Linked DNA regions of Pigmentiphaga aceris. The protein of the gene in region 1 interacts with the protein of each later gene in a pairwise test. Links are inferred from orthologs where the notes say so. Each region holds a gene or a part of one and is shown in the gene's direction. Other genes may lie near its edges. The genes, in order: ssb, recO and FXN63_RS26390.

The links.
Region 2: the proteins of ssb (region 1) and recO interact in binary tests that used the Escherichia coli proteins (3 or more experiments, as listed by UniProt). The link is inferred for Pigmentiphaga aceris from one-to-one orthologs.
Region 3: the proteins of ssb (region 1) and FXN63_RS26390 interact in binary tests that used the Escherichia coli proteins (3 or more experiments, as listed by UniProt). The link is inferred for Pigmentiphaga aceris from one-to-one orthologs.

The regions. Positions count from the first base shown.
Region 1 is NZ_CP043046.1:5,529,277-5,540,360, reverse strand. Bases 3,783-6,751 are described here. They hold ssb (single-stranded DNA-binding protein), read left to right. Parts: upstream 3,783-4,992; coding sequence 4,993-5,511; downstream 5,512-6,751. Other genes in these bases: FXN63_RS23820 (HpcH/HpaI aldolase family protein), read left to right, coding at 6,634-6,751; FXN63_RS23825 (SDR family NAD(P)-dependent oxidoreductase), read left to right, coding at 5,809-6,603; FXN63_RS23835 (MFS transporter), read left to right, coding at 3,783-4,833. In the rest of the region: FXN63_RS23845 (citryl-CoA lyase), read left to right, coding at 1-482; excinuclease ABC subunit UvrA, read right to left, coding at 595-3,438; more of FXN63_RS23835, read left to right, coding at 3,595-3,782; more of FXN63_RS23820, read left to right, coding at 6,752-7,431; FXN63_RS23815 (IclR family transcriptional regulator), read right to left, coding at 7,470-8,240; FXN63_RS23810 (DUF4952 domain-containing protein), read right to left, coding at 8,339-8,923; FXN63_RS23805 (LysR family transcriptional regulator), read right to left, coding at 9,015-9,938; FXN63_RS23800 (alkene reductase), read left to right, coding at 10,035-11,084. UniProt on the Escherichia coli protein: Plays an important role in DNA replication, recombination and repair. Binds to ssDNA and to an array of partner proteins to recruit them to their sites of action during DNA metabolism. Acts as a sliding platform that migrates on DNA via reptation.
Region 2 is NZ_CP043046.1:3,386,577-3,397,691, reverse strand. Bases 8,116-11,115 are described here. They hold recO (DNA repair protein RecO), read left to right. Parts: upstream 8,116-9,231; coding sequence 9,232-9,999; downstream 10,000-11,115. Other genes in these bases: acpS (holo-ACP synthase), read left to right, coding at 10,844-11,115; FXN63_RS14660 (pyridoxine 5'-phosphate synthase), read left to right, coding at 9,996-10,751; era (GTPase Era), read left to right, coding at 8,337-9,239; rnc (ribonuclease III), read left to right, coding at 8,116-8,340. In the rest of the region: fabF (beta-ketoacyl-ACP synthase II), read left to right, coding at 1-4; FXN63_RS14710 (protein YgfX), read left to right, coding at 4-510; RNA polymerase sigma factor RpoE, read left to right, coding at 507-1,106; FXN63_RS14700 (sigma-E factor negative regulatory protein), read left to right, coding at 1,238-1,810; FXN63_RS14695 (MucB/RseB C-terminal domain-containing protein), read left to right, coding at 1,849-2,829; FXN63_RS14690 (Do family serine endopeptidase), read left to right, coding at 3,015-4,496; lepA (translation elongation factor 4), read left to right, coding at 4,685-6,478; lepB (signal peptidase I), read left to right, coding at 6,513-7,415; more of rnc, read left to right, coding at 7,513-8,115. UniProt on the Escherichia coli protein: Involved in DNA repair and RecF pathway recombination.
Region 3 is NZ_CP043046.1:6,103,082-6,108,320, reverse strand. Bases 2,326-5,239 are described here. They hold FXN63_RS26390 (primosomal protein N'), read left to right. Parts: upstream 2,326-2,683; coding sequence 2,684-4,795; downstream 4,796-5,239. Other genes in these bases: FXN63_RS26385 (UvrD-helicase domain-containing protein), read left to right, coding at 5,001-5,239. Also shown: FXN63_RS26400 (helix-turn-helix domain-containing protein), read left to right, coding at 282-983; hemE (uroporphyrinogen decarboxylase), read left to right, coding at 1,155-2,231.

The DNA.
Region 1 (11,084 bases):
TGTATCTCGACATCGCCGCCCGTCACGAAGCGGGCGCGTCCTTGGAAGACGCCGTAAGTGGTGGTCTGGACCGGGCAATCGAGCAATACGGAAAATTCGTTGCGGGTTTCGGGCACCGTTTCCACCCCGTGGACCCACGCGCGCCCAGGTTGTTGGAACTGGTCGACGAGGCTGCCAAGGAAGGCATCGTCAGCGGCCGCTTTGCGGCCATCGGGCGAGGTGTTGAAGCGGAACTCGCTGCGCGCAAGGACGGCCGGCGCATTCCCATGAACATCGACGGGGCAACTGCCGTCATCTATGCCGAGCTGGGTTTTCCTGCACCGTTGGCGCGGGGGCTGTTCTGCCTGTCGCGTTCGGTGGGCATTCTGGCGCATGGCTGGGAACAGACGGGACAGGGCGGCCGCAACAAGGGGCCGATTCCGCGTGAATACCTCTGGACCTATGACGGTCCGGCCGCGCGTGAGGTGCCCACGCGCGTCTAGGGCACTTCATCAGTTTTATCAGTTTCACCACGGAAAAACGGCCGACAAACCATGCTTTGTCGGCCGTCATCAGTTTGCTGTGCCACAGGCGAGCACACCGAGCACACATTATTTACTGACGAATTTTCATTACCTGCGCCAGATATTTGCCGGTGTGACTGTCAGTCGACCCAGCGATATCTTCAGGCGTGCCCTGAGCCACCACGCGGCCACCGCCATCGCCGCCTTCCGGGCCCATGTCGACCACCCAGTCTGCGGTCTTGATCACATCCAGATTGTGTTCGATCACCACCACCGTATTGCCGGCTTCCACCAACTGGTTGATGACCTTCAGCAGCAAGGCAATGTCATGGAAGTGCAAACCGGTGGTCGGTTCATCCAGGATGTACAAGGTGCGCCCGGTATCGCGCTTGGACAATTCCAGCGACAGCTTCACCCGCTGCGCCTCGCCGCCCGACAGCGTGGTGGCGCTTTGGCCCAGGCGGATATAACCCAAACCCACATCGGCCAGCGTCTGCAGCTTGCGGGCAATCGTGGGCACGGCGTCGAAATAGGTCAGCGCCTGCTCGACGGTCAGGTCGAGCACCTCGCTGATGCTGCGGCCGCGATAGCGGATTTCCAGCGTTTCGCGGTTGTAGCGGCTGCCGTGGCACACGTCGCAAGGCACGTAGATGTCGGGCAGGAAGTGCATTTCCACCTTCACCACGCCATCGCCCTGGCAGGACTCGCAACGACCGCCCTTCACGTTGAAGCTGAAGCGGCCGGGGTCGTAGCCACGCGCACGCGATTCCGGCACGCCCGCGAACAGTTCGCGGATCGGCGTGAACATGCCGGTATAAGTGGCCGGATTGCTGCGCGGTGTACGGCCGATGGGCGACTGATCGACGCTGATGATCTTGTCGAACTGATCCAGCCCTTCAATGCTTTCGTAGGGCGCCGGCTCGGCCTGGCTGTTGTACAGGTGGCGCGACACCACATTGACCAAGGTGTCGTTGATCATGGTGGACTTGCCGGAACCCGACACGCCACTGATACACACCAGGCGACCCAGCGGAATGCGCAGATCGGCCGACTTCAGGTTATTGCCGGTACAGCCGTTCAAGGCCAGCCAGCCCAGTTCTTCCTGGTCTTTCACCGGGCGGCGATTGGGCACCGCAATGGACAGCACGCCATTCAAATAGCGGCCGGTCAGCGATTCCGGGTTATCAAGAATCTGCGCGGGTGTGCCTTCTGCCACGATGCGGCCACCGTGTTCGCCCGCGCCCGGTCCCATGTCCACCACCCAGTCGGCGGCGCGGATCATGTCTTCGTCGTGTTCGACCACAATCACGCTGTTGCCCAGGTTGCGCAGGTGGCGCAGCGTTTCGATCAGACGATCGTTGTCGCGCTGGTGCAGACCGATGGACGGCTCGTCCAGCACATACATCACGCCGGTCAGGCCGGAACCGATCTGGCTGGCCAGCCGAATGCGCTGCGCCTCACCACCGGAAATGGTGTCGGCACTGCGATCCAGTGACAGATAGCTCAGGCCCACGTTATTCAGGAAGGACAGGCGCGAGATGATTTCGCGCACGATGCGGTCGGCAATTTCCTTCTTCGCACCGTGCAGTTCCAGCGTTTCGAACCAGCGCAGGCACTCGGCCAACTGCATGGCTTCCACTTCAAAAATCGCCTGCTTGGCCGCATCTTCGCCCACGAACACATTGCGTGCTTCGGCCCGCAGACGTGAACCGCCGCAGTCGGGGCAGGTCTTCACGTTGCGATACTTGCCCAGCTCTTCGCGCACCGTGGCTGACTCGGTTTCCTTCCAGCGGCGTTCCAGATTGGGAATCACACCTTCAAAGGTGTGCACCTTCACACTGGCTTTGCCCTTCTCGTTCAAGTACGTGAACGGGATTTCCTCTTCGCCCGAGCCGAACAACACCCGTTCCTGCGTGGTCGGGTCCAGTTCCTCGAAGGGGGTGTCGATCTCGAAGTCGTAATACGCCGCCAGATTGGTCAGCAACTGGTGATAGAACGGGTTGCGACGGTCCCAGCCCTTGATGGCACCGCTGCCAAGGCTCAGTTCCGGGAAAGCCACCACGCGCTTCGGGTCGAAGAAGCCCACATGGCCAATACCGTCGCAAGACGGGCAGGCACCCACCGGGTTGTTGAAGCTGAACAGGCGCGGTTCGAGTTCCGGCAGGCTGTAACTGCAAATCGGACAGGCGTAGCGATTGGAGAACAGCTGCTCGTGGCCGCTATCCATATCCAGCGCAATAGCGCGGCCGTCTGCCAGCGTGATCGCAGTCTCGAAACTTTCGGCCAGACGCTGCTTCGATTCAGGTTTGACACGCAGGCGGTCGATCACCACGTCGATGTCGTGTTTTTCGGTCTTTTTCAGTTCCGGCAGCGATTCCACTTCCAGAATTTGCCCATCGACACGGAAACGCACATACCCCTGCGCCTGCAAGCGGGCGAAATCGTCTTCGAAGCTGCCTTTGCGGTCGCGCGCGATCGGCGCAAGAATCATCAGCCGCGTATCGGCGGCCATGGCCATTGCGTTGTCCACCATCTGGCTGACGCTTTGCGCTCGTAGCGGAACGTGATGATCCGGGCAAAAAGGCGTGCCGACGCGTGCAAACAACAGTCGCAGGTAATCGTGGATCTCGGTCACCGTGCCCACAGTCGAGCGCGGGTTATGGCCGGCAGCCTTCTGCTCGATCGAGATCGCAGGCGACAGCCCCTCGATCAGATCGACCTCGGGCTTGTCCATCAGCTGCAGGAACTGGCGCGCGTACGCAGACAGACTTTCCACGTATCTGCGCTGCCCTTCGGCATACAGCGTATCGAACGCGAGCGAGGATTTTCCCGAGCCGGATAGCCCCGTCATCACCACAAGCTGGTGGCGAGGCAGCTCGAGCGAGATGTTCTTGAGATTGTGGGTGCGAGCACCCCGGATACGAATGACATCCATCGACGCAGATAGCCCCTGCCGTACGGCTGGGCTTTTCCAAAGGGCAACTTGGTACTATATCGCGCTGCCGCATCCCGCCGCCATCTTTCCCAGGTCGTCGGGTTGGCAAGGCCTTGTTTGTCCCCGTCGCGCCACGCGTCCCCCTTTTCTGTTGCCATGTCCTCCAAGAGTTCCCTCAGCATGACCGCCGTCGAGCGCCGTGCCAGCATCGCGTTGGCAAGCCTCTTTGCGCTAAGAATGCTTGGCCTGTTCATGTTGCTGCCGGTGTTCGCCGTCGCCGCGCGCGGGCTGCCGGGCGGCGACGATCCGTCGCGGGTGGGTCTGGCGCTGGGCATGTATGGCCTGACACAAGCCTTCATGCAGATTCCCTTCGGCATCGCGTCCGACCGTTGGGGCCGTCGCCCCGTGGTGGTTGCGGGCCTGGTGTTGTTTATTGTCGGCAGTGTGATCTGCGCACTGTCCACCGACCTGTTCTGGATCACCGTCGGTCGCGCCATCCAGGGCAGCGGCGCAATTTCCGCAGCTGTTACAGCGTGGCTGGCCGATTCCACCCGTGACAGCGTCCGCACCCGGGCCATGGCCATGGTGGGTGCCTCCATCGGTATGACCTTCGCGGTGTCCCTGGTGCTGGCCCCGTTGCTGATCGGCGTGGGCGGCCTGGCGGGCCTGTTCTGGACCATCGGTTGCCTGGGGCTGGCGGCATTGGCAGTGGCGATGTGGGTGGTACCTACCGCACCCCCCGTGCCGAAACCACAGGTAAAAGTCCCCGTGCGGCGCGTCATCACCCACCCCGACCTGCTGCGCCTGAACCTGGGTGTGTTTACCTTGCACCTGATCCAGATCGCCATGTTCGTGGTCGTGCCGGCTGCCTTCATTCAGACCGGCGGCCTGAGCACGGCAGAACTGTGGAAGGTCTACCTGCCGATCGTGCTGGCGTCCTTTGTGGTCATGGTGCCCATGATCATTCTGGCCGAGCGGCGCGGCGCGCATCGCGGCATATTGCGCGGCGCAGTCGCCTGCCTGGTGGTGGTCTGCCTGGCCCTGACCTGGGCCCAGCAGCAGTTCGTGCCGCTGGTGATCGCCATGGTCGCGTTCTTCACCGTATTCAATGTGCTGGAAGCCATGCAGCCGTCTCTGGTGTCGCGGGTTGCCCCGCCCGCCTACAAAGGACTGGCGCTGGGCTTCTACAACACCAGCCAGGCGGTCGGCCTGTTTGCCGGGGGCGGCCTGGGCGGCTGGCTGGCCGCAAACGTCGGCCCGTCGGCAGTATTCGAAGTCGCCGCAGCAATGGCCTTGCTGTGGTTGGTAGTGGCATGGCGCATGACGCCGCCCGCGCTGGCGCAGGCAGCAGTTGCACCCGTCGACACCACCGAGACCATCAGGCCTGTTCCGTAACAGCATTCAGTCACCGACTGGGACAAACTTGCCCAAAGGTGCCTTGCTTGTTACGGCCGATCGCGTTTACATCATCTCAACTCGCGCCGGCACCCATGCCGAGCGCAGCGAACGCCCCCGCCAAGGCAGTTTGCACCAACAATCAACTGGAGAATGGCAATGGCATCCGTCAATAAAGTCATCATCGTCGGCAACCTGGGCCGTGATCCCGAAGTGCGCTATACGCCCGACGGCGCAGCGATCTGCAACGTGTCGATTGCGACCACGTCGAACTGGAAAGACAAGAACACCGGCGAGAAGAAAGAAGAAACCGAATGGCACCGTGTGGTCTTCTACAACCGCCTGGCCGAAATCGCCGGTGAATACCTGAAGAAAGGCCGCTCGGTCTACGTCGAAGGCCGCCTGAAGACCCGCAAGTGGCAAGACAAGGATACCGGTGCCGATCGTTTCAGCACTGACATCGTGGCTGACCAGATGCAAATGCTGGGCGGCCGTGAAGGCGGTGGCATGGGTGGTGGCGGCGGTGACGGTGGCTACGACGAGATGTCGCAAGCTGCGCCGCAGCAGCGTAGCGCCCCGCGCCCGAGCGCACCGCGTCAGGCACCGCAAGGTCGTTCCGCACCGGCTCCGTCGGCTGCGCCGAACTTTGCGGATATGGATGACGATATTCCGTTCTAAAGACCGTCTTTTCCTGACTGATTAACAAAAGGCCCGCAGCCTGATAGCTGCGGGCCTTTTGCATTGGTGGCGGTTTTTCCAAGCTTGCTGCCAACCCTCCGTCGCGCCAGGAAACTCTCCTGAGGACCAACCCCAGGTCCATGGTTCACATAGCAAATCGAATTAAGCAGTGCTTTAGGAAATTGGCAATTTTCCGCCCTCAACGGCACCCATACTGCGCGCACTGATTCACATTGCAGACCCCGCCTCAGGCATCGGCTGCTGTCTGCTTCCACCCCTGCCAACCGACACGCGCATATGAACCTCCAACAAACTCCCCGGGTAGCGTTGATCACCGGTGCCGCAAGTGGCATTGGTCGATGCGTTGCCGAAAAGATGGCCTTGACGCTCGGTGCTCGCATCTACGTCGTGGACAGAAACGCAGACGCCGCAGCAGCGGTAGCTGACGCGATCAACGCGGCTGGCGGTCATGCCAAGGCATGTGTCGTGGACCTTGCCGATAGCGCAGGGCTGCCCGACGCCTTGCATGCGCTGACAGCGGCTTTCGGGCCGCCGGACATTGTCGTGAACAGCGCGGGCGTTGCCGACATGGCCCCGGCCGGGGAATGCCCACCGGCCCAGTGGCAGAAAACGATGGCCATCAATGTGACGGCACCGATGCTCGCCATGCAGTTTGCGCTGCCGCACATGCGCAAGACAGGCTGGGGCCGGATCGTGAACATCGCATCGACAAGCGGGTTGCGCGCCGGCACGGGTCGGATGGCCTATGGCACCTCCAAGGCCGCGCTGATCGCCATGACAAAGCAATTCGCCATCGAAGAGGCGCAGTGGGGAATCACCGTCAATGCAATCGCACCCGGCCCGGTGGACACGCCGATGGTGCAGGCGCTGCATAGCGATTCGACCCGCGCCAGGTACGCCACCTTGGTTCCTATGCGCCGTTATGGCAAACCCGACGAGATCGCCAGCGGCGTGCTCTATCTCGCGTCGGATGACGCCAGTTATGTCACGGGGCAGACGCTGGCGATCGACGGTGGTTTCACCGCCGCAGGGGTTTTGGTGCCCGACCTGTTCGACAAGCCAGCAGCCTGATATCGCGACTCTTAACCCAAAGGACAGCACATGAACGTCTCTGATCTTTCCCAGAATCCCCTGCGCAAGAAATTTGCGCGCGGTGACACCACGTACGGCCTGTGGGTGACCCTTGAAAGCCCCACGATCACGGAGATCGCCGCCGCCATGGGCGCGGACTGGATCTGCGTGGATCTGGAGCACGGCGCGCTGGATTATTCAGACGTCCTGAACCATCTGCGTGCCGCGAAGGGCACGGACTTGGCCGTGCTTGCCCGGGTTCCGGCAAGCCGCGTGGACACGATCAAGAAGTGCCTCGACATCGGTGTGCATGGTGTCGTTCTGCCGCTGATCAACAACGCTGAAGAGCTGCATGAAGCCTTCAGCCACGCCCGGTATCCCACCGTTGGAAAGCGCGGCTTAGGGGGCGAGCGAGCAGTTCAATGGGGCTTGCGCGTCCAAGAATATATTCAGCGCGCGAATGAAGATGCGCTGGTCATTCCCGTGATCGAGACCAAGGCGGCGAGCGAGGATATCGAGCGCATTCTCGATGTTCCCGGCCTCGAAACCATCTTCTTCGGGCCAGCCGACCTGTCGTCGAGCATGGGCTACCTTGGCGAATGGGAAGGGCCGGGTGTGGCCGAAGACATTCTTCGGATTCAGCAGTCGGCAGCAACGCGCGGCATTGTGTCCGGTGTCATCGGCATGAACCCCGAGGACATGAAGAACAGGAGGGAGCAGGGCTTCAAGATGATCGGCCTGGGGTCGGACGGCGGCATGATCGTCAAGCAGTTCAAGCAGCTCTTCGGCACGCTCAAGGGCGAGACCTACGACCATAACTGGTTCTGAGCGCGGGCCACGCCGCACACCTCCGTGGCAGGGTCAGGTTAAGAAACCTGATCCTTGATCGCCGCAGCGATCTCCAGCAGGCGACTGCCGAGGATGGCGCGTCGCGGAAGAGACAGCCGCTTCTCTGCCGCCGCAATGCTTATCGCGACCAAGGGCTGGTTGGGCAGTGCCAGAGCAACGCCCAACCCGCCGCTTTGTGGCGTAACCAGCCCGCTGTTGAAGCAATAGCCCGTCGTTCTGGCTTCTTCCACCAATTTCCAGATTTCGACGTCCGTTGCCGCAGGCCAGTGCGCTGCGCGGCGATCGCAACTGTCTTTCAGGACGGTCGTGATTTCTGCATCCGGCAAGGCCGACAGTATCGCTGCACTGCCGGCACCGACACCAAGCGGAAACCGATCGCCGGGTTTCATCTGCTGCGTATGCAGTTCGACGACACCGAGTTCTTGAGACAGACAGATCGCCTCATGCGCATGTCGGACAGAAAAGAAGACCGTGTCGCCTGACTCCAGCGACAGCTTGCGCAAAGCCGGTCGCGCCAGCCGTTGCAAGTCATACGCGTGTTCCGCCGCCAGTCCTGCCGCAAACGTTTCGGGCCCGAGGCTGTAACGCCCCGATGCGGGGTCCCGGGATACGAAGCCTTCATCGACCAAGGCTTGCGTCAATCGGATCACAGTCGCTTTGTTCAGGTCCAAGCGTTGGACGAGTTCGCTCATGCGCAGACTGTCGGGACTCTTGCGAATCAGGAGCCGCAAGATGCTGAGGCCGCGTCTTAAGGTCTGCGCCCGGTCGCGGCGCTCGTACGGGTCCATGTTGTGTTTATTCATATCGATTTTGAATGGTCATGCTGCAGCGTGTATCGCGTCGTCAAGCACATTGGCTTGCTAGCCTGACTGCAGCGAAATCGCGTTCAGGGATCTCCTGTGAAGAAGGTGGCTTCGATATGGAAGAACTTTATTTCTGACCACGATTCCCGTCTGTTGATCAGCGTTTCTTCAGACCCCATGCCAAGCATGTAGCCAAGATTCGTCTTCTTATCGCGATAAAAATAGGGCGTTGAATCCCAACCGCAGCAGATGAACTTGAGTGTTGGTAAGCCGAAACTTTGCGTCATATACCGCTCGGCTTTCAGCGCATCTTTGCCCTTTACTTGGTAGCGAGCAACGAAAGGTTTTCCCTGTCTGTCGTTGGCTTGAACGCATTCGACAAGTTCCACGAAGTCAGGCTTGTCGCTGAGCGTCGCCAGGAAATCCTCGCAGCGTGCTTCCGCCTTTGCACCGCCAGCAGAGACACACAACACTGCGAAGAAAAGTCCTAGCGTAAGTCTTTTCATGTACGGCTCCACAACCAAGCTGCTCACATCAGTTCCTTTATCTTCCATACGCGTGTCAATCGAGTGGTTGTGAATACTGTTCCACTGCGCTCGCTCGTATCCGCTGAACGTAACGGGGTTGCCGGGCGTTTCGATGCGCTTTGGCACAAGCTCGGACGCCATGCCGTAACGCCGCACAACAGAGGGCGGTTGAACGTCGGCGCGGCCTGTTCTCATCGTGTGTTGCACAACGCCGCCTTCAGTCCGAATTTGCCTACGGCACAAAGCCCGAGTCGGGGCCAGAAGCCAGCTTTTGAAGCATGTCGATGACGGCACGCACCTTGGGCTGAAGATAGTGCGACTTGGGCCACACCACATGGATAGGCATCTCACCGCCCGCATAGTCCTCAAGCAGCGGTACCAGGGTGCCATGGTTCAAGTCATCGCCCACCAGCCAGGTTGGCATCTGCATGATGCCGCAGCCTGCCAGACCGGCGGCCAGCATGGCTTCACCGTCGCTGAACTCATGACGGACATGAATTTCCTGCTGCATCAGCGCACCTTCCGAGGTGCGCAGCAGCCACGTCTGCTTTTGCTGGCGGCGCGATCCAATGATGCAATCTCGTTGCCGCAGCTCATCTGGAGTACGCACAGTTCCATGTCGCGCCAGATAGGAAGGCGCAGCGCAAATCACCAGGCGTTGGGTGCCGAGCCGCTTGGCCACCAGGTTGCCGTCATCGGCCAGCTCGCCAATCCGAACGGATAAATCGTATCCCTCCTGAACCAAGTCCACCGTGCGTTCAGTGAAGGAGACCGTCAGGTCTAGCTTGTCGAATCGGGCAGCCATTTCCAGCAAGCCTTGCAAGATGTGCCGGCGACCAAAGGCACCCGGCAGTCCGATGTGTATGCGTCCTTGCGGCACCCAGTTGTCAGGCGCAAGGCCAGTCTCCGCTGCCTCCAATTCTTCGATGGCGCGCGTGCAGGCGGCCAGATATGACGCTCCCTCTGGCGTCAGGGTCAGCCTGCGGGTCGTTCGGTGCAGCAGCTTCAGTCCGATCCGTTCTTCCAGGCGGGTCACGCTCTTGGTCACGCCAGACGGCGTCATGCCCAATGTTTGCGCTGCTGCTGTGAAGCCGCCCGCCTTGGCCGTCGCAACAAACGCCTCAACACCCGCAAAACGGTCAATAGGATGATCCATTTGTTCCTGTGGGTCTTAAATGTTCGGAATCTAACCTGGATTATCTATCTTTGAAAAGATAATAAAGTCACAGTCATCGATTAGACAAGGATGACGATGCGCATACTTTTCACTCCCCACGATATGGCAGGCCAGCACTTACGCAACCGCGTCGTGATGGCACCCATGACCCGCTCGCGCGTCGCTGACGGCGTGCCGGATGTGTTGACGGAACGCTATTACCGCCAGCGCGCTTCGGCTGGGCTGATCATCACTGAAGGCATCAACGTCTCACAACAAGGGACCGGTTACCTGTTCACGCCGGGTTTATATACCGACGAGCACAGTGCAGCCTGGGGCAGGGTCACCGACGCGGTCCATGCAGACGGCGGACGCATTTTTGCCCAGCTGTGGCACGTCGGCCATAACTCCCATGTGTCCTTGCAAAAAGATGGTGCGGCCCCTGTGTCCTCGGTGGCGCGTCGTCCCCATAACGTAAATGCCTATGCTTGGGCTGCGCCTGGTGTGCCCGGCAATATCGCCACCAGCGAACCACGTGCGCTCAGCGCTGACGAAGTACAGGCGACCATCGGCGATTTTGTGGCGGCGGGTCGGCGTGCCATCCAGGCCGGTTTCGATGGTGTCGAGGTTCATGGTGCCAATGGCTATCTGTTCGAGCAGTTCATCAACGGTGAACTGAATACCCGACAGGACCGCTACGGCGGCAGTATCGATAACCGCTTGCGCCTGTTGTTGGAAACCGTTGACGGGCTGAGCACGGCGATTGGCAGCCAGCATGTTGGTGTGCGCATTTCTCCCTTCGGTCGTCTTTATGACATGCACCCGTACGACGATGAAAAACAGACATGGCTGACACTGGCCGCTGAGCTTGGTCGTCGCAATCTGGCGTATGTGCATCTGAGCGATCAGCGCACCATCGGTGCCGATTGCGAGACCGCGTTCTTCACGGATTTTCGCAAGGCATATCCCGGTACGCTGATCGTGGCGGGTGGTTTCGACCAGGACAGTGCCAACGCCGCCTTGAAGGCTGGCAAAGCGGACTTGATCGGTTTCGGTCAGCCCTTCATCGCCAATCCAGACCTGGTGGAGCGCATGGCCAATGGCTGGCCATTGGCGCAGGCGCAGCGTGACACGCTGTACGGACTG
Region 2 (11,115 bases), 2.1 Mb from region 1 along the record:
CTGATGGCTGCTCACGCCTCTGCGGCGGGGCTCGCACCTGATGCGGGCTTCGCCGTGTTTACCCGGTTGGTGCCGTCGCGGCGTGCCGCGCGGCTCGACTTGGGTCTGCATGGTGCGATCGTGCTTGCACTCGGCATTGCGGCGGCTGTCTGGCTGCCGCAAGCCAGTGGTGCAATCATGCTGCTGAGTATTGCGGTGGCGCTGGTTTCCTGGCGTCGTCGTGTCCATCGCAGCATGGCGGGATACCGCCACCTACATATTTCAGCAGACGGCGTATGGTCGCTTGCGCCCCTGGCGCGGCTGGACCAGCCAGATCGTCTGCTTCCCGATGTACTGACACGCTCACCACTGGGCTGTGTCAGCGTGCGCGGGCCGTGTTCCGGTCCGGCAACCCAAACCGTCTCTTCGACCAATGTGGTGTTGTGGTCCGACAGTATGTCGGCCGACGCCTGGCGCCGCCTGCAGATATGCGTGGCACGGTCGGCGCAGTTCCACGCGGAGGGCCAATGAGCGAACGCGAAGCGGACGCCATCCTGGTTGAACGCGTACAGCGTGGCGACAAGCATGCTTTCGAGCTGCTGGTGGTCAAGTACCAGCGAAAAATTCTTCGGCTCCTGTCTCGACTGATTCGCGATCCCTCCGAGATCGAGGATGTCGCACAGGAAGCTTTCATCAAGGCTTACCGGGCCTTGCCGCAATTCCGGGGTGAAAGCGCGTTTTACACGTGGCTGTACCGGATCGCGATCAACACGGCGAAGAACCATTTAGTCGCGTCAGGACGCCGTCCGAGCTCTCCATCTGAATTTGAGACCGAGGATGGTGAAACTTTCGACGAAACCGACACCCTAAGTGATAACAACACGCCCGAATCAGTGTTGGCGAGCCGTGAAATTGCGGAAACCGTCAACGCGGCGATCGAAGCTCTGCCCGAAGAGCTGCGCTCGGCGATCGTGTTGCGGGAAATCGAGGGTATGAGTTACGAGGATATTGCCGTCGCCATGGGTTGTCCCATTGGTACCGTGCGATCCCGGATTTTCCGGGCGCGCGAGGCAATCGCGTCGCGACTCAAGCCCTTGCTGGGGAACAACGATGATCGTCGCTGGTAGCGCGCATCGTTGCGGGTTTCGTAGCAAGCCCAATCGGTCCGGGTGCAAGCCCGGTGACGTGCATAGGCACGGCAAGGCATCAGTCAGACCGGCGCAGGCCGGTTTCGGAGGGTAATGACATGCAATCAGGCATGCGTCAACAAAACGGCTCGGTAGTCACGGCAGTTGCCGGTAATCATGGCGAACTCGTCGATTCAGATTCGGATATGGCGTGGTTGTCGGCATTCATGGACGGCGAAACTGGCGACGAGGACTTCTCCGACGCGCTGTCCAAGGCAGACGCCCGAGCAGACTGGGATGTCTATCACCTGATCGGTGATGTGATGCGCTCTCCGGCGCTGGCCCAACCGTTGAATGCCGGTTTTGCCGCCAAGGTATCTGCCACCATTGCCGCCGAGCCCGCCATTGTGGCTGCCCCGCGCCGAAACACGACAACGCGTCGCCGCAAGTTTGTCACCCGCTATGGTTTGCCCGGCTTGGCCGCTGCGGCCGCGGTGGCTTCGGTCACCTGGATGGCGCAGCCTTATTTCCTGCCGGGCGGATCGGGCACCAGCAGCCCGGCCATTGCCAGCAGCGTCGAGGCAGGTCGCCTGCCCGCCGGCGTGCAACTGGCTGACTATCTGGATGCCCATCGTCAATATTCCGGTTTGAATTCCGTACGCCAAGTGTCGGTGAGCGTCGGAACCACCGCAGCCCAGCGTTGAGGGGGCCGGGGATGGCGGTTAGTTCAGGCAACGGGCGTTTGTCCTGGTTGTTGTGCAGTGTGGTTGCAGCAGGCTTTCTGGCGCACGGCAGCGTGGCGTTTGCTACGCCGCCGCAAACCGATGGCAATGATCTGTCGGTGTTGCGCCGTATTCAGGCGGCTGCACAAAAACTTGATTACAGCGGTACCTATACTTATCAGCAGGGCAGCTTCATGCAGTCCTCGCGGCTTACCCATGTGGTCGATGCCACGGGCGAGCATGAGCGGCTGGAAATCCTCGACGGTGTGCCCACGGAATTCATTCGGCACAACGAAGAAGTGCAGTGCCTGATTCCCGACAAGCAATTGATCGTGATCGAGGATCGGCCCACCCGTGAGCGTTTCCCCGGTGTATTGCTGGGATCGGTGGAAGCCCTGGGCGATCGTTATCGCCTGTCGATCAAGCCCGAGCCGCAGCGTGTTGCCGACCGGGATTGTCAGGCCATCAGCCTCACGCCGGTCGACAGCGAACGTTACGGTTATCTGCTCTGTGCCGATGTCGAATCGGGTTTGCTGTTGAAGGCCAAAACGGTGGATGCCAATGGCGAGGTACTTGAACAGCTGGCGTTCACGTCCCTGACGGTGGGTGTTGGGGTTGACCGCAGCAAACTCAAGTCGAAGTGGTCGACCAAGGATTGGACCGTGCAACGCACGAAGGTGACGCCTATCGATCTGGCGTCCATGGGCTGGAACGTAGGTGAAGTGTCGGGCTTTCGCAAGGTGACCGAGGTCAAGCGGTCCATGGGCGAACGTTCGGACGTCAAGCAGTTGGTGATGGCTGACGGCATGGCTGCCATCTCGGTATTCATCGAGCCGGCTACCGATTCGCATCCGCAAGCGTCGGGGTCGATGTCGCGTGGTGCCATCCATGTATTCGGTCGTCGTTATGGCGAATACTGGCTGACGGTACTGGGTGAAGCACCGCCGGAAACCGTGCGCAAGGTCGCCGATTCGATTGTTCACCAACCCGCCTCGAAATAAGCCGGGCAGCCGCAGGTAATGGTTGCGGCACAATGTTTGCAGGTCGGCGCACCGTGTTCGGTTGCGCCGGCCTATGCTTGTTTGAATTTGCAGTGTTGAATTCGCCGTTTTTGAATTCGTTGTCCCTGAATTCGTTGTTTTGAATTCCCAGTTCCCGATTTCTGTTTCTTGACCCGGAGTGTTTCATGCCACAGTCCATGTCGCGGCGCTTTGCGCGTCACAGCATGCTCATGCTGTTTGCCGCGTTTGCCATGCTGATGGGTTCGATTGCACAAGCCCAGACGCGTGGTTTGCCTGACTTTACCGATCTGGTCGATCAGGCCGACCCCGCTGTCGTGAATATCCGTACCAGTGCGAAAATATCCGCACGCGGCCCCGCGCCTGGCGGCCAAGACCCCGCTGAACTGTTCAAATGGTTCTTCGGCCCCGATTTCGAAATGCCCGGTCAGGGCAATGGCCCTGGCACCACGCCGCGTGGTCCTCGTGGTGGCGGCGGTGGTGGTGGCGAAGAACGTGAAGTCCCGCGTGGCGTGGGCTCGGGTTTCTTCATCTCCAATGACGGTTTCATTCTGACCAACCACCACGTGGTGGCAGGTGCCGACGAGATTACGGTCACGCTGACCGATCGCCGTGAGTTCAAGGCCAAGATCATTGGCTCGGACCAACGTACCGACGTGGCGCTGATCAAGATCGAAGCCACGGGCCTGACCCCGCTGCGTATCGGTGATCCAAGCACCTTGCGCAAGGGCGAATGGGTCATGGCCATCGGTTCGCCGTTCGGCCTGGATTCGACCGTCACCGCTGGCATCGTCAGTGCGAAGGGTCGTGACACGGGCGATTATCTGCCGTTCATCCAGACTGACGTAGCCGTCAATCCGGGCAACTCGGGTGGTCCTTTGCTGAACATGCGCGGTGAAGTGATCGGCATCAATTCGCAGATCATCTCGCGCAACGGTGGCTTCATGGGCATCTCGCTGGCGATCCCGATCGACGACGCCATGCGTGTGGTGGAACAACTGCGCGCATCCGGTCGTGTGGTCCGTGGCCGTATCGGCGTGCAGATCGGCGAAGTCACCCGTGACATCGTTGAAGCCTTGGGCCTGAAAACCCAGCAAGGCGCATTGGTTCGTGCCATCGAAAAGGGTAGCCCGGCAGAAAAGGCTGGCATCCAGCCTGGCGACGTGGTTCTGAAGTTTGGCGATCGCACAATCGAGCGTTTGTCCGATCTGCCGCGCGCCGTGGGTGACACCAAGCCGGGCGTCAGCGTGCCGGTGCAGGTGTGGCGTCTGGGTAATTCCCGCACCGTCAACGTGGTGGTTACCGAGCTTCAGGCCGACAAGGATGCCAAGGTGCCCACCCCGGGCAAGGCACCCGACGAGCCCAAGAACCAGATCGACACCTTGGGCTTGGCCGTGATCGAAGTGCCGGCTGCACGTCGCGCTGAACTGAGCATCCAGGGTGGTGTGCAGGTGCAGACCGTGGAAGGCGCAGCGGAACGTGCTGGTATTCGTCCGGGTGATATCGTGATGGCCTTGGGTACCACGGAAATCGTCAACGTCAACCAGTACCGCACGCTGACCGCGAAGCTGGAAAAGGGTAAAACCTACGGCTTGCTGGTGCGCCGCGACGAACTGACCCAATGGGTTACCGTCAAGCTCGCCAAGTAATTTGCGATAGACGTCGGCAAATAAGCAGTAAAGAAGACGCCGCGTGCCGGTAGAAGTAAAATGCGGCACGCGACACGTCTGCCGACCGGGTTGAACCCGGCCGGCAGCACCGAACGGGGGCGCTTGGCGCCCCCTTTTATTTGAAGGATCACCGATCGGTTCTGTTCTGCCGGTCACTACGACATCGCATGCAGCAGATACGCAATTTCTCGATCATCGCCCACATCGACCACGGTAAATCGACCCTGGCCGACCGCATCATCCACCGTTGCGGCGGCTTGTCCGATCGTGAGATGGAGGCCCAAGTCCTCGACTCGATGGATATCGAACGCGAGCGCGGCATCACCATCAAGGCCCAGACTGCCGCGCTGAAGTATGTCGCGCGCGACGGCAAGACGTATGAGCTGAACCTCATCGACACGCCGGGACACGTCGACTTTTCCTACGAGGTCAGCCGCTCGCTGTCCGCGTGTGAGGGGGCCTTGCTGGTGGTGGACGCTTCTCAAGGCGTCGAAGCCCAGACCGTGGCCAACTGTTATACGGCGCTCGACCTCGGCGTTGAGGTCGTGCCGGTGCTGAACAAGATGGATCTGCCCTCGGCCGATCCCGACAACGCGCGCAAGGAAATCGAAGAAGTCATCGGCATCTCCGCTGACGAAGCGATTCTTGCCAGCGCCAAGACCGGCATGGGCATCGACGACATCATCGAAGGTGTCATCGCCCGTATTCCCGCGCCTGTTGGCGATCCGGACGGCCCGCTGCAAGCCCTGATCATCGACTCGTGGTTCGACAACTACGTGGGCGTGGTCATGCTGGTTCGTGTGGTCAACGGCACCTTGCGACCCAAGGAAAAGCTGCTGATGATGGCAACCGGTGCAACCCACCTGTGCGAGCACGTCGGCGTTTTCACGCCGAAGTCTCAGCCGCGCGAATTCCTGACGGCAGGCGGGGTGGGCTTCATCATTGCCGGCATCAAGACGCTGGAAAGCGCGAAGGTCGGCGATACGGTCACGCACGCGGCCAAGCCCGCGCCCGAGGCGCTCGGCGGCTTCAAGGAAGTCAAGCCGCAGGTGTTTGCGGGATTGTTCCCGGTTGAGTCCAGCGACTTCGACGCGCTGCGCGATTCGCTCGAAAAACTGAAGCTCAACGATGCCGCGCTGCAGTACGAGCCTGAAGTGTCGTCCGCACTGGGCTTTGGTTTCCGCTGCGGCTTCCTGGGCCTCTTGCACATGGAAATCGTGCAGGAGCGCCTGGAACGCGAATTCAACATGGACCTGATCACCACGGCACCGTCGGTGGTCTACGAGGTCGTGCAGCGCGACAACAGTGTGATCGAAGTCGCCAGCCCGTCGAAAATGCCTGAAGTCGGCCACATTCTCGAAGTGCGCGAACCGATCGTCACCGTCACTTTGTTCATGCCGCAAGAATATGTGGGCGTGGTCATCACGCTGTGCATCTCCAAACGCGGCAACCAGATGGACATGACCTACCACGGCCGCCAGGTTCACCTGGTCTATGAAATGCCGCTGGCCGAGATCGTGCTGGACTTCTTCGACAAGCTGAAGTCGGTGTCACGCGGTTATGCGTCCATGGACTACGAGTTCCTGGAATACCGTGCCGCTGACGTGGTCAAGGTTGACCTGATGATCAACGGCGACCGCGTCGATGCACTCGCCATGATCGTGCACCGTTCGAACGCGCGTTTCCGTGGCCGTGCGGTGACCGCCAAGATGCGTGAACTGATACCGCGCCAGATGTTCGACATCGCCATTCAAGGCGCAATCGGGGCGGAAATCATCGCCCGCGAGAACGTCAAGGCAATGCGCAAGAACGTGCTGGCCAAGTGCTACGGCGGCGACATCTCGCGCAAGAAGAAGCTGCTTGAAAAGCAGAAGGCCGGCAAGAAGCGCATGAAGAACGTCGGCAACGTGGAAATTCCGCAAGAGGCCTTCCTGGCCATCCTGCAGGTGGAGGACAAGTGATCGCTGCGATGCAAGGTTTGCAAGGGGCACGTGCATGAGTTTGAACTTTGCGTTGATCCTGTTCGTGCTGCTGGTGGTTACCGGCATTGCGTGGGCGCTGGACCGCTGGGTGCTGCAGCCGCAGCGTCGGGCGCGTGCCATTGCGGCGGGCGAACGTTTTGACAATGTCAGCGCACCGAGCATCCGTGCATCGAGCGGTGACGCCGAAGCAGCACGTCTGCGCCAGGAAGCGGTCAGTCAGGCCGCTCGCGCGCCGTGGTGGGTCGAATATTCGGCCAGCTTCTTCCCGGTGATCCTGTTCGTCTTCACCTTGCGTTCGTTCATCGTCGAACCCTTCCGCATTCCGTCGGGTTCGATGATTCCCACGCTGCAGGTTGGCGATCTGATCCTGGTGAACAAGTTCACCTACGGCATTCGCCTGCCCATCCTGAACAACAAGGTCATTCCGTTCAACGATCCCAAGCGTGGCGACGTGGTGGTGTTCCGGTATCCGGTCGACCCGCAAATCGACTACATCAAGCGTGTGGTCGGGCTGCCCGGCGACGAAGTGGCTTACCTGAACAAGCGCCTGACGGTGAACGGCAAGGTGGTACCGACTGCAGCAGCCGGGGATTATTTCGATCCCGACCGCGTGACCTATACGCAGCGTTTCACCGAGACCTTTGATGGTGTCGACCACGACATCCTCAACGATCCCGGCCGTTCCGGCGAGATCGGCATGGTCAGCTCCTTCCCCAATATGAATGCTTGCACGTACAGCAGGGAAGGGGTGCGCTGCACCGTGCCCGCAGGTAACTATTTCATGATGGGCGATAATCGGGACAACAGCCTCGATAGCCGTTATTGGGGCTTCATGCCCGAGGCGAACATCGTGGGCAAAGCATTCTTCGTATGGATGAATTTCAGCGACTTGAAGCGCATCGGACGATTCCATTGATCTGGTTCGTTGCCGCACCGTCCCGATTTCGCCCTGCGATGCGCATCACACGGTTGGCCGCGTGCCAGCCGTGTACCGCCAAGGCGAACGCATGAATTTGAGTTTGAATACGTTAGAAACCAAGCTGGACTACCAGTTTAAGAACGCTGCGTTGCTTGAACAGGCGCTTACGCACCGTAGTCACAGCGCCAAACACAACGAACGCCTGGAATTCCTGGGCGACAGCGTGTTGAATTGCTCAGTCGCCACCTTGTTGTACGAGCGCTTCAGCCGCATCGACGAAGGCGACCTGTCACGGCTGCGTGCCAATCTGGTCAAGCAGGCATCGCTGGCCGAAATCGCGCAGCGCCTGGACTTGTCGCGTTACCTGCGACTGGGCGAGGGCGAACTCAAGAGCGGCGGCTTCCGTCGCCCGTCCATCCTTGCCGATACGGTCGAAGCGATTTTCGGGGCGATTTTCATCGACTCGAATTTCGAGACGGCAGGCAAGGTGATTGCACGTCTGTACCAGCCAGTGATGGAAACCGTCGATCCCAAGACACTTGGTAAAGACGCGAAAACCTTGTTGCAGGAGTACCTGCAAGGGCGCAAGCTCGCATTGCCGATCTACACTGTGGTGGCTACCCACGGTGCGGCGCACAGCCAGGAATTCGAAGTCGAGTGCTCGATTCCGAAGCTTGAAGTGCAGGTGGTGGGCACGGGCGGAAGCCGCCGTGCCGCCGAGCAGGAAGGTGCCAAACGCGCGCTGGAAGCCGCACTTGCCATCAATGCAGTGCCGCCCAAGCGGGCACCGCGCGCCCGCAAGACTGCCCAACTGTCGCTGCCTGTTGCCGTGGTGCAAGCCGCCGGCATGGCACCTGCAGACACGTCCCCCGATTCATCCGCGTCAGGCGTATCGCCTGTCGCCAGTCCGTCAAAGTCATGAGCGATCAAACCGCCCCCCGTCCGTTCCGCTGCGGCTACGTTGCCATCATCGGCCGTCCCAATGTCGGCAAGTCGACATTGTTGAACGCCTTGGTTGGCGCGAAAATCAGCATCGTGTCCCGCAAGGCACAAACCACGCGTCACCGCATCCAGGGTGTACTGACGCGTGATCACGAGCAGTTCGTGTTCATCGACACGCCTGGTTTCCAGACCCGCCACGCCGGCACCATGAACCGCATGATGAATCGTGTGGTCAGCCAGTCGCTGGCCAACGTCGATGTGGTCGTGCAGGTAGTCGAGGCCGGCAAGTGGTCAGAAGGTGATTCCAACCTGCTGCCCATGCTGCCGCCGGCCGCCAAGACCATTCTGGCCGTCAACAAGACCGATCTGCTGAAAGATCGCGATTCGCTGTTCCCTTACGTGCAGAAGATCGTCGCGACGCATCCCTTCGATGCAGTGATTCCCGTCAGCGCGGCCAAGTCGCGCCAGCTGGATCACCTGCTCGACGAGATCGCCAACCGTTTGCCGGAAGGCGAGGCCATGTTCGAGGCCGATACGCTGACCGATCGTCCGGCGCGCTTCATTGCCGCTGAACTGGTGCGCGAAAAGATCTTCCGCCTGGTCGGTGACGAGTTGCCCTACGGCGCAACCGTGGTCATCGAACAATGGGAAGAGTCCGATGGCCATGCCCGCATTGCGGCATGTGTGATCGTGGACCGCGACAGCCACCGCCCGATCCTGATCGGTGCCAACGGCGAGCGCATGAAGCGCATTGCTACTGAAGCGCGCCAGGACATCTCCAAGATGCTCGACAAGCCGGTGCACCTGGAAGTTTATGTGAAGGTGCGTCGCGGTTGGGCTGATCGCGAAAACGCGCTGCGCGATCTGGGTTATGAGTGAAGTAGTGGGAAGGCGTCCGGCTGCTCGCAGCAGTCGGGCACGGCCGTCCCAACGCGTCGATGACGCACCTGCTTTTTTGCTGCACAGCTACGCGTATCGCGAAACCTCGCTGATTGCAGAAGTTTTTTCGCGTGCGCATGGCCGAGTGGCCATGGTGGCTAAAGGGGCCAAGCGGCCGCACTCGGCTTTGCGTTCGGTACTGGCCACGTTCCAGCCGCTGCGCCTGAGCTGGTCGGGCGGCGGCGAGGTCAAGACCCTGGTTCGGGCAGAGTGGGGCGGTGCCCCACAGCGCCTGGTCGGCTCGGCCATGATGTCGGCCTGGTATCTGAACGAGTTGCTGCTGCGCCTGATGGCCCGTGACGATGCGCACGAGGCTATCTACGACACATACATCGAAACCTTGGCGCGTCTGTCGTCCGGCGTTGGCGTGTCTGCTGCCTTGCGCAGTTTCGAGTGGGCCTTGCTGCGCGAGATAGGTTATGGCTTCGATCCGTCGGTGACCGAAAAAGGCGACCCCATCGAGGCGGACCGCTGGTATCGGGTTCAGGTGCAGGGTGGTGTCGAGCACGCCGATGCCAACGACGCCGGCAAGGCTGGCGTGGTGCCCGGAACCACGCTGGTGGCGCTGGTTGCCGACGACTTCGACGACGTACCCGACGAGCCAGCGCTGCGGCGCTTGCTGCGCGAACGTCTCGACTATCATATGAATGGCCGTCCGTTGGCGACGCGCCGTGTGCTTCACGATTTGCAGGACTTATGATCGATCTTGGCGTAAACATCGACCACGTGGCCACCTTGCGTCAGCAACGGCACACGATCTATCCCGACCCCATTCGCGCTGCCTTGCTTGCCGAGGAAGCCGGTGCCGATCTGATCACGCTGCATCTGCGTGAAGATCGCCGCCACATTCAAGACGCGGACGTATTTGCGTTGCGCGGCCAACTGCGCACCCGCATGAATCTTGAGTGCGCCGTTACCGAAGAAATGCTGGCGATTGCCTGCCAGGTGAAGCCGCAGGACGTGTGTCTGGTTCCCGAACGACGTGCGGAATTGACCACTGAAGGTGGCCTGGATGTCGCGGGCCATTTCGACACCGTGTCCAGCGCGGTCAAGCGCTTGCAGGACGCGGGCATTCGGGTGTCTTTGTTCATTGATGCAGACGCGCGCCAGATCGAGGCGGCAGCGCGTGCAGGTGCACCTGTCATCGAATTGCACACCGGTGCGTATGCGGAAGCGCCGGCTGAAGAATTCGATGCGCAACTTGCACGTGTGCGCAATGGTGTCGCCGATGGCCTGCGTGCAGGCTTGATCGTGAACGCCGGCCACGGCCTGCACCTGGGTAACGTCGAGCCGATTGCGGCGCTTGATGGCATCAAGGAGTTGAACATCGGTCACGCCATCGTTGCCGAAGCGGTGTTTGTCGGCTGGACCCAGGCGGTTCGCGAGATGAAGACCAAGATGCTTCAGGCGCGGCTTGCTGCTGTGCGCACGCAGCCGGGCATGGCGAAATGACAGACACGGCTGCTGACGGCAACGCATCCACTGAAGGCAAGCCTGTGACGCTTGCCGTGCAGGCACCGGCTGCATCGGTCTCGCCGAATCCCATGCCAGCGCCTGTCGCGATTGCCGGGATTGGCACTGACCTGCTGCGCATCGATCGCATCGAAGCCGCGTTGGCGCGTCGTGGTGAACGGTTCGCTGCCAAGATCCTCGGGCCTGAAGAACTTGCCAAGTTTCGTGCACGTTCTGCCCGTGATCCGCAGCGGGGGGTGCGCTTTTTGGCGACCCGCTTCGCCGCCAAGGAAGCGTTTTCCAAGGCTATCGGCCTGGGAATGCGCATGCCCATGACGTGGCGACGTGTGCAGACTTTGAACGC
Region 3 (5,239 bases), 570 kb from region 1 along the record:
GAGCCAACGTGCAGCCGACCCCAATGGGCAAAAAAGCTTCGTATTTTGTGATCGATTTATCTAGGTGATCACATTCAGAAGTTTTGCCGTTGATTACGTGTAGACCGCTGTCGCTGAAAGTTGCCTGCATCTTGCTGTCGGTCGACCGGCGCAGACCTGCTTTGTCCCTGTGAATCATCTATTTGGACTAGGCATTTTTACGTTGTGTGAAATGCGAATGGAAAGCACTTTTACGCCCAAGTAGCCTTCAGGTGTTACTTACTTGTTACAGGTTTTGGGGTATGAGAGAGTCAGTTGATTGTGCAGTGCTGGTGTTGCCTGGCCAGGAAAGCTGGATGCGCAGCTTCATCGACATGCACGCGGGACAGCTGGGCGGTATTACCTTGCACATGGTGGATCTGGGTGACGCACGTTACGGCGGACTGGGGCGGGCAAGCGCCGGGAGTCTGCGCGACGCAGCGCTGGCATTGCGCCGTTTCGACGTCTGCCTGATGCCCGTCACGCCGCTGACGCTGGGGTGGACCAGGCTGGCGCTTGCCAATGCCCTGGGTACCTTGAACACTCCCATTCTGGGACTGGCTCGCGATCTTCAGGCGGCTGGCCTGCAAGACTTGCTGGGGCTGGGCATGCGCGACTTTTTGCGTGACCCGGCCACTGCAGACGACTTGAAGGTGCGCCTGCGGCAGTGCACGTGGTCGCGTGCAGCGGCACCGAGCGCAGCGCCTATTGAGGCAAGCACGGTCAGTGTCGAAGAAACCGAAGCCCCGCCGCTGCGCTCGCGTCTGACCGCTGACGAGCCTTTCCGGGCCGCCAAGGCGCGCATCGTCACCGAGTTCGAGCGTCGTTATCTGAAGAACATGTTGCGGCACCATCAGGGCAACATCTCGAAGGCAGCACGTGCCGCCGACAAGAACCGCCGTGCGTTCTGGCAACTGATGCGCAAACACGAAATCGCCGCCGAGCCGTTTCGCAGCGCGAGCTGAATGCCCCAGTTTGATTGCGGCAAAGATCGACACAGCAGGTCAGGCAGACAATTGATCGGGCGGAAGCGGGACGACGGGTGGTTCATGGCCCACTGTTGTCCCAAATCATTGGTCGGGTCTGCCGCACAGGTTAGAATTGCGGGTTCCGCGCTACCTTCAAGGCCTTGCCCAGTGTCTGCCACGCCTCTTCAGAACGACGTCTTCCTGCGCGCGCTGCTTCGCCAGCCTACCGAGTACACGCCGATCTGGTTGATGCGTCAGGCCGGACGCTACCTGCCCGAGTACAACGCCACCCGCGCACGCGCCGGTTCTTTCCTGTCGCTGGCCAAGAATCCCGATTACGCGACCGAAGTGACCTTGCAGCCGCTTGAGCGTTTCCCGCTCGACGCGTCGATCCTGTTCTCTGACATCTTGACGGTGCCGGACGCAATGGGTCTGGGCCTGGACTTCGCCGCTGGTGAAGGTCCGCGCTTTGCACGTCCGATTCGCGACGAGGCAGCCGTGAATGCGCTGGCGGTGCCGGACATGGCTTCGCTCGATTACGTGTTCAATGCCGTGCGCCAGATTCGCGGTGCGCTCAACGGCCGTGTGCCCTTGATCGGTTTTTCCGGCAGCCCGTGGACGCTCGCCTGTTACATGGTTGAGGGTGCAGGGTCGTCTGACTACCGTACCGTGAAAACCATGCTCTACCAGCGCCCGGATCTGCTGCACCGTATTCTGGCGATCAATGCCGAAGCGGTGGCGCAATATCTGAATGCCCAGATCGAAGCGGGCGCGCAAGCTGTCATGCTGTTCGACAGCTGGGGTGGTGTGCTGGCCGATGATGCTTTCAAGGCGTTTTCGCTGGCATACACCCAGCAGGTCGTGTCGCGCCTGACGCGTGAACGTGACGGCCGCAAGGTGCCGGTGGTGGTGTTCACCAAGGGCGGCGGGCTGTGGCTGGAATCGATTGCCGATCTGGGCTGCGATGCGGTCGGCGTTGACTGGACGGTCAATCTGGGTGCCGCACGCAAGCGCGTCGGTGACCGGGTGGCCTTGCAAGGCAATCTGGACCCGATGGCCTTGTTCGGCGGCCCGGGCAACATTGCCCGCGAAGCCATCAAGGTGCTCGACAGCTTTGGGCAAGTTGGCCCGGGCGCAGGGCACGTCTTCAATCTCGGTCACGGGATTTCACAATTCACGCCGCCCGAAGCAGTGGTCGAGTTGGTGGAAACCGTACATTCGCACAGCCGTCGCTGGCATCAATAGTCTGCAGGGTGTCCCGAGTCGGGACACCCACCACTGCCGCCGTCCAGCGGTGTGAGTGGGCACTTCTGTGCGAGTACCCATAAGTACCCGCAAGTCAGCGTACCGGTAAACGGTACTTATACACATGTCGGCTTTTCCTGCCTGTCAAGTCAGCGCTGTCCCAGGCAGCGCCTGAGAAAACGCATTAAGTCCTTGATTTATAAGGGAACATAAAAAACTCGATTTAAGTGCCTTACCACGCTTCTGTACATGCAAGCGGCACTCAAGCGGTTTTTTTCTGCGTTGTCCCCAAAGTTGTCCACAGGTTCTGTGGGAAACCTTGAAATCCGCAGCCCGCGCCTGCGCTTACGGCAAACTTCAAGGATTCACTTTAAGTTCGATGGACCCGTATGGCGCTGCCTGATCTCCCGCTCGATGACGACAGCGCGGCACCTGAGGCCTCGCGCGGGGGCATGGTTGTGCCCGGGCAGCGCGACGATATCGCGGCTGTCAGTACGGGTGCATCAGCCGACACCCATTGGTTGAGCGTCGCGTTGGACGTGCCCTTGCCGGGTCTGTTCGACTACCGTGCCGATCGGCCTGTTGCCATCGGCACGCGGGTAATCGTGCGCTTCGGGCCGCGTCGCATGGTGGGGGTGGTGGCCGACACGCCGCTTGCGCCCACGTACCCGCCCGCCCAGGTCCGCGCGATTGATGCCGTGTTGGACGACATGCCACCGCTGGCTGCCGACTGGATGAAATTGGCACGTTTTGCGGCCGATTATTATCAGCGGCCCCTGGGGGAAGTGATTCTGCCGGCCTTGCCCGGTGCCTTGCGCAAGCCCGCTGCCTACGAAGGTGCCCGCTCGGCGGGCGGCCCGATTGCGCGCATCGACGCCCGGGCTGCCAAACGCAAGACGGGGGATGCCGCCCCGGTTGCGGCAGCGCCTACGCTCAACCCCGCACAGCAACACGCGGTGGACACCTTGGCTGCTGCGACAGGGTTCGAGACCTTTGTATTGTTCGGCGTGACCGGCAGCGGCAAGACCGAGGTGTATTTGCGCGCCGCAGAAGCCGTGTTGCGCAGCGACCGGCAAGTGCTGTTGCTGGTGCCGGAAATCAACCTGACGCCGCAGCTGGAAGGGGTGCTCACGCGCCGGCTTGAACAGGCGGTGGGGGCAGGCGCGGTTGCCGTGTTGCACAGCGGGCTGGCCGATGGCGAGCGGCTGGAAGCCTGGCTGCGTGCGGTGCGCGGGCAGGCTCGCCTGATCGTGGGTACGCGTCTGGCCTTGTTCGTGCCTTTGCCCGCGCTGGGCCTGATCGTGGTCGATGAAGAGCACGATCCGTCCTATAAACAGCAAGACGGCCTGCGTTATTCGGCGCGTGACCTGGCGATCTGGCGCGCGCGCGACCGCAACGTGCCCATTGTGCTGGGATCGGCCACGCCGTCGCTGGAAACCTGGCATCACGCCGAGTCTGGCCGTTACGTGAAGCTGTCGCTGCCGCAACGTGCCAGCGAAGCCGAGCCGCCCACGGTGTCCCTGATCGATACCCGCCGTCTGAAGCTGGAACAAGGGCTGTCCCCGCAGTTGGTGGCGGCAATCGAAGACCGGCTGGCACGTGGCGAGCAGTCGCTGATCTTCCTGAACCGCCGTGGTTACGCGCCGGTGCTCAATTGTGAAGCCTGCGGCTGGATGAGCACCTGCAAGCGTTGTTCGGCCTTCATGGTGCTGCATCGGGGCATGCGTAGCGGCCACATGCTGCGCTGCCATCATTGCGGTGCACATGAACGGGTGCCGCCTGCCTGCCCGGACTGCGGCAACCAGGACTTGCAACCGATGGGGCGGGGCACGCAGCGGCTGGAAGAATTCCTGGCGGCGCGCTTTCCGAATGCCCGACTGGCGCGCATCGACGCCGACAGCACCCGGCGCAAAGGAAGCGCCGAGGCTTTGTTTGCGCAAGTGCATGCCAATGAGGTCGATATCCTGGTGGGCACGCAGATGGTGGCCAAGGGACACGACTTTCACAACCTGGGTTTTGTCGGGGTACTGAACGCCGATGCCATGTTGTTTTCGCACGATTTCCGTGCGCCCGAGCGCCTGTTTTCGCAACTGATGCAGGTGGCGGGGCGGGCAGGGCGGCGCGGCAGCGGGGCTGATGTATATATTCAGACGGGCTACCCCGAACAGCCGGTGTACCAAGCCCTGGTGCGCCACGACTATGCGGGGTTTGCTGCGTACGCGCTGGATGAGCGTCGCAGCGCGGGTTTGCCGCCTTTCGCATTTCAGGCGCTATTGACGGCCGAATCGCGTGAACTGGCGACCGCCGTGACCTTCCTGACCGAAGCCCGCGACCTGCCCACTGCGCGCCCGGATCTGCCGGGTGCCGAGCAGGTCATGGTCTACGATCCGGTGCCGCTGCGGGTCGTGAAGGTGGCCGACCTGGAGCGCGCGCAGTTGCTGGTCGAAAGCGATAGCCGCCCGGCTTTGCAGGCCTTCCTGCGCGCCTGGGCCCCGTGTCTGGCCGACTTGCCTGGGTCGGCGCGGGTGCGCTGGCAACTGGAAGTGGATCCGTTGGAGATATGACGCATGAATGTGCCGTGCATGACTGAGCAGCGTCCGGGTTCGCGCCTGTGGGGGTGGAGTGGGAGTGTGCAATCGGGTGTGCAACCGGTAGGACCGCAAAATGAGTGATGAACGCCCCACCTTCGCCTCGCGCGCGTTGGCGCGCGCCGATGCACGCGCGGACGGCACGGCCCCAGTCCCCAGCCCCGTGCCACTTGATGCCGGCATGAACGATGCCCAGCGTGAGGGCGTGCGCTATCTGGATGGCCCGTGTCTGGTGCTGGCCGGTGCCGGTAGCGGTAAAACCCGCGTGATCACCCAGAAAATCGCGTATCTGGTGCGTGACTGTGGTTATCACGCACGCAACGTCGCGGCGCTGACCTTCACCAACAAGGCTGCCCGTGAAATGGACGAGCGGGTGCGCAAGATCGCCAGCAAGGAGCTGATCAAGGGACTGACCATCAG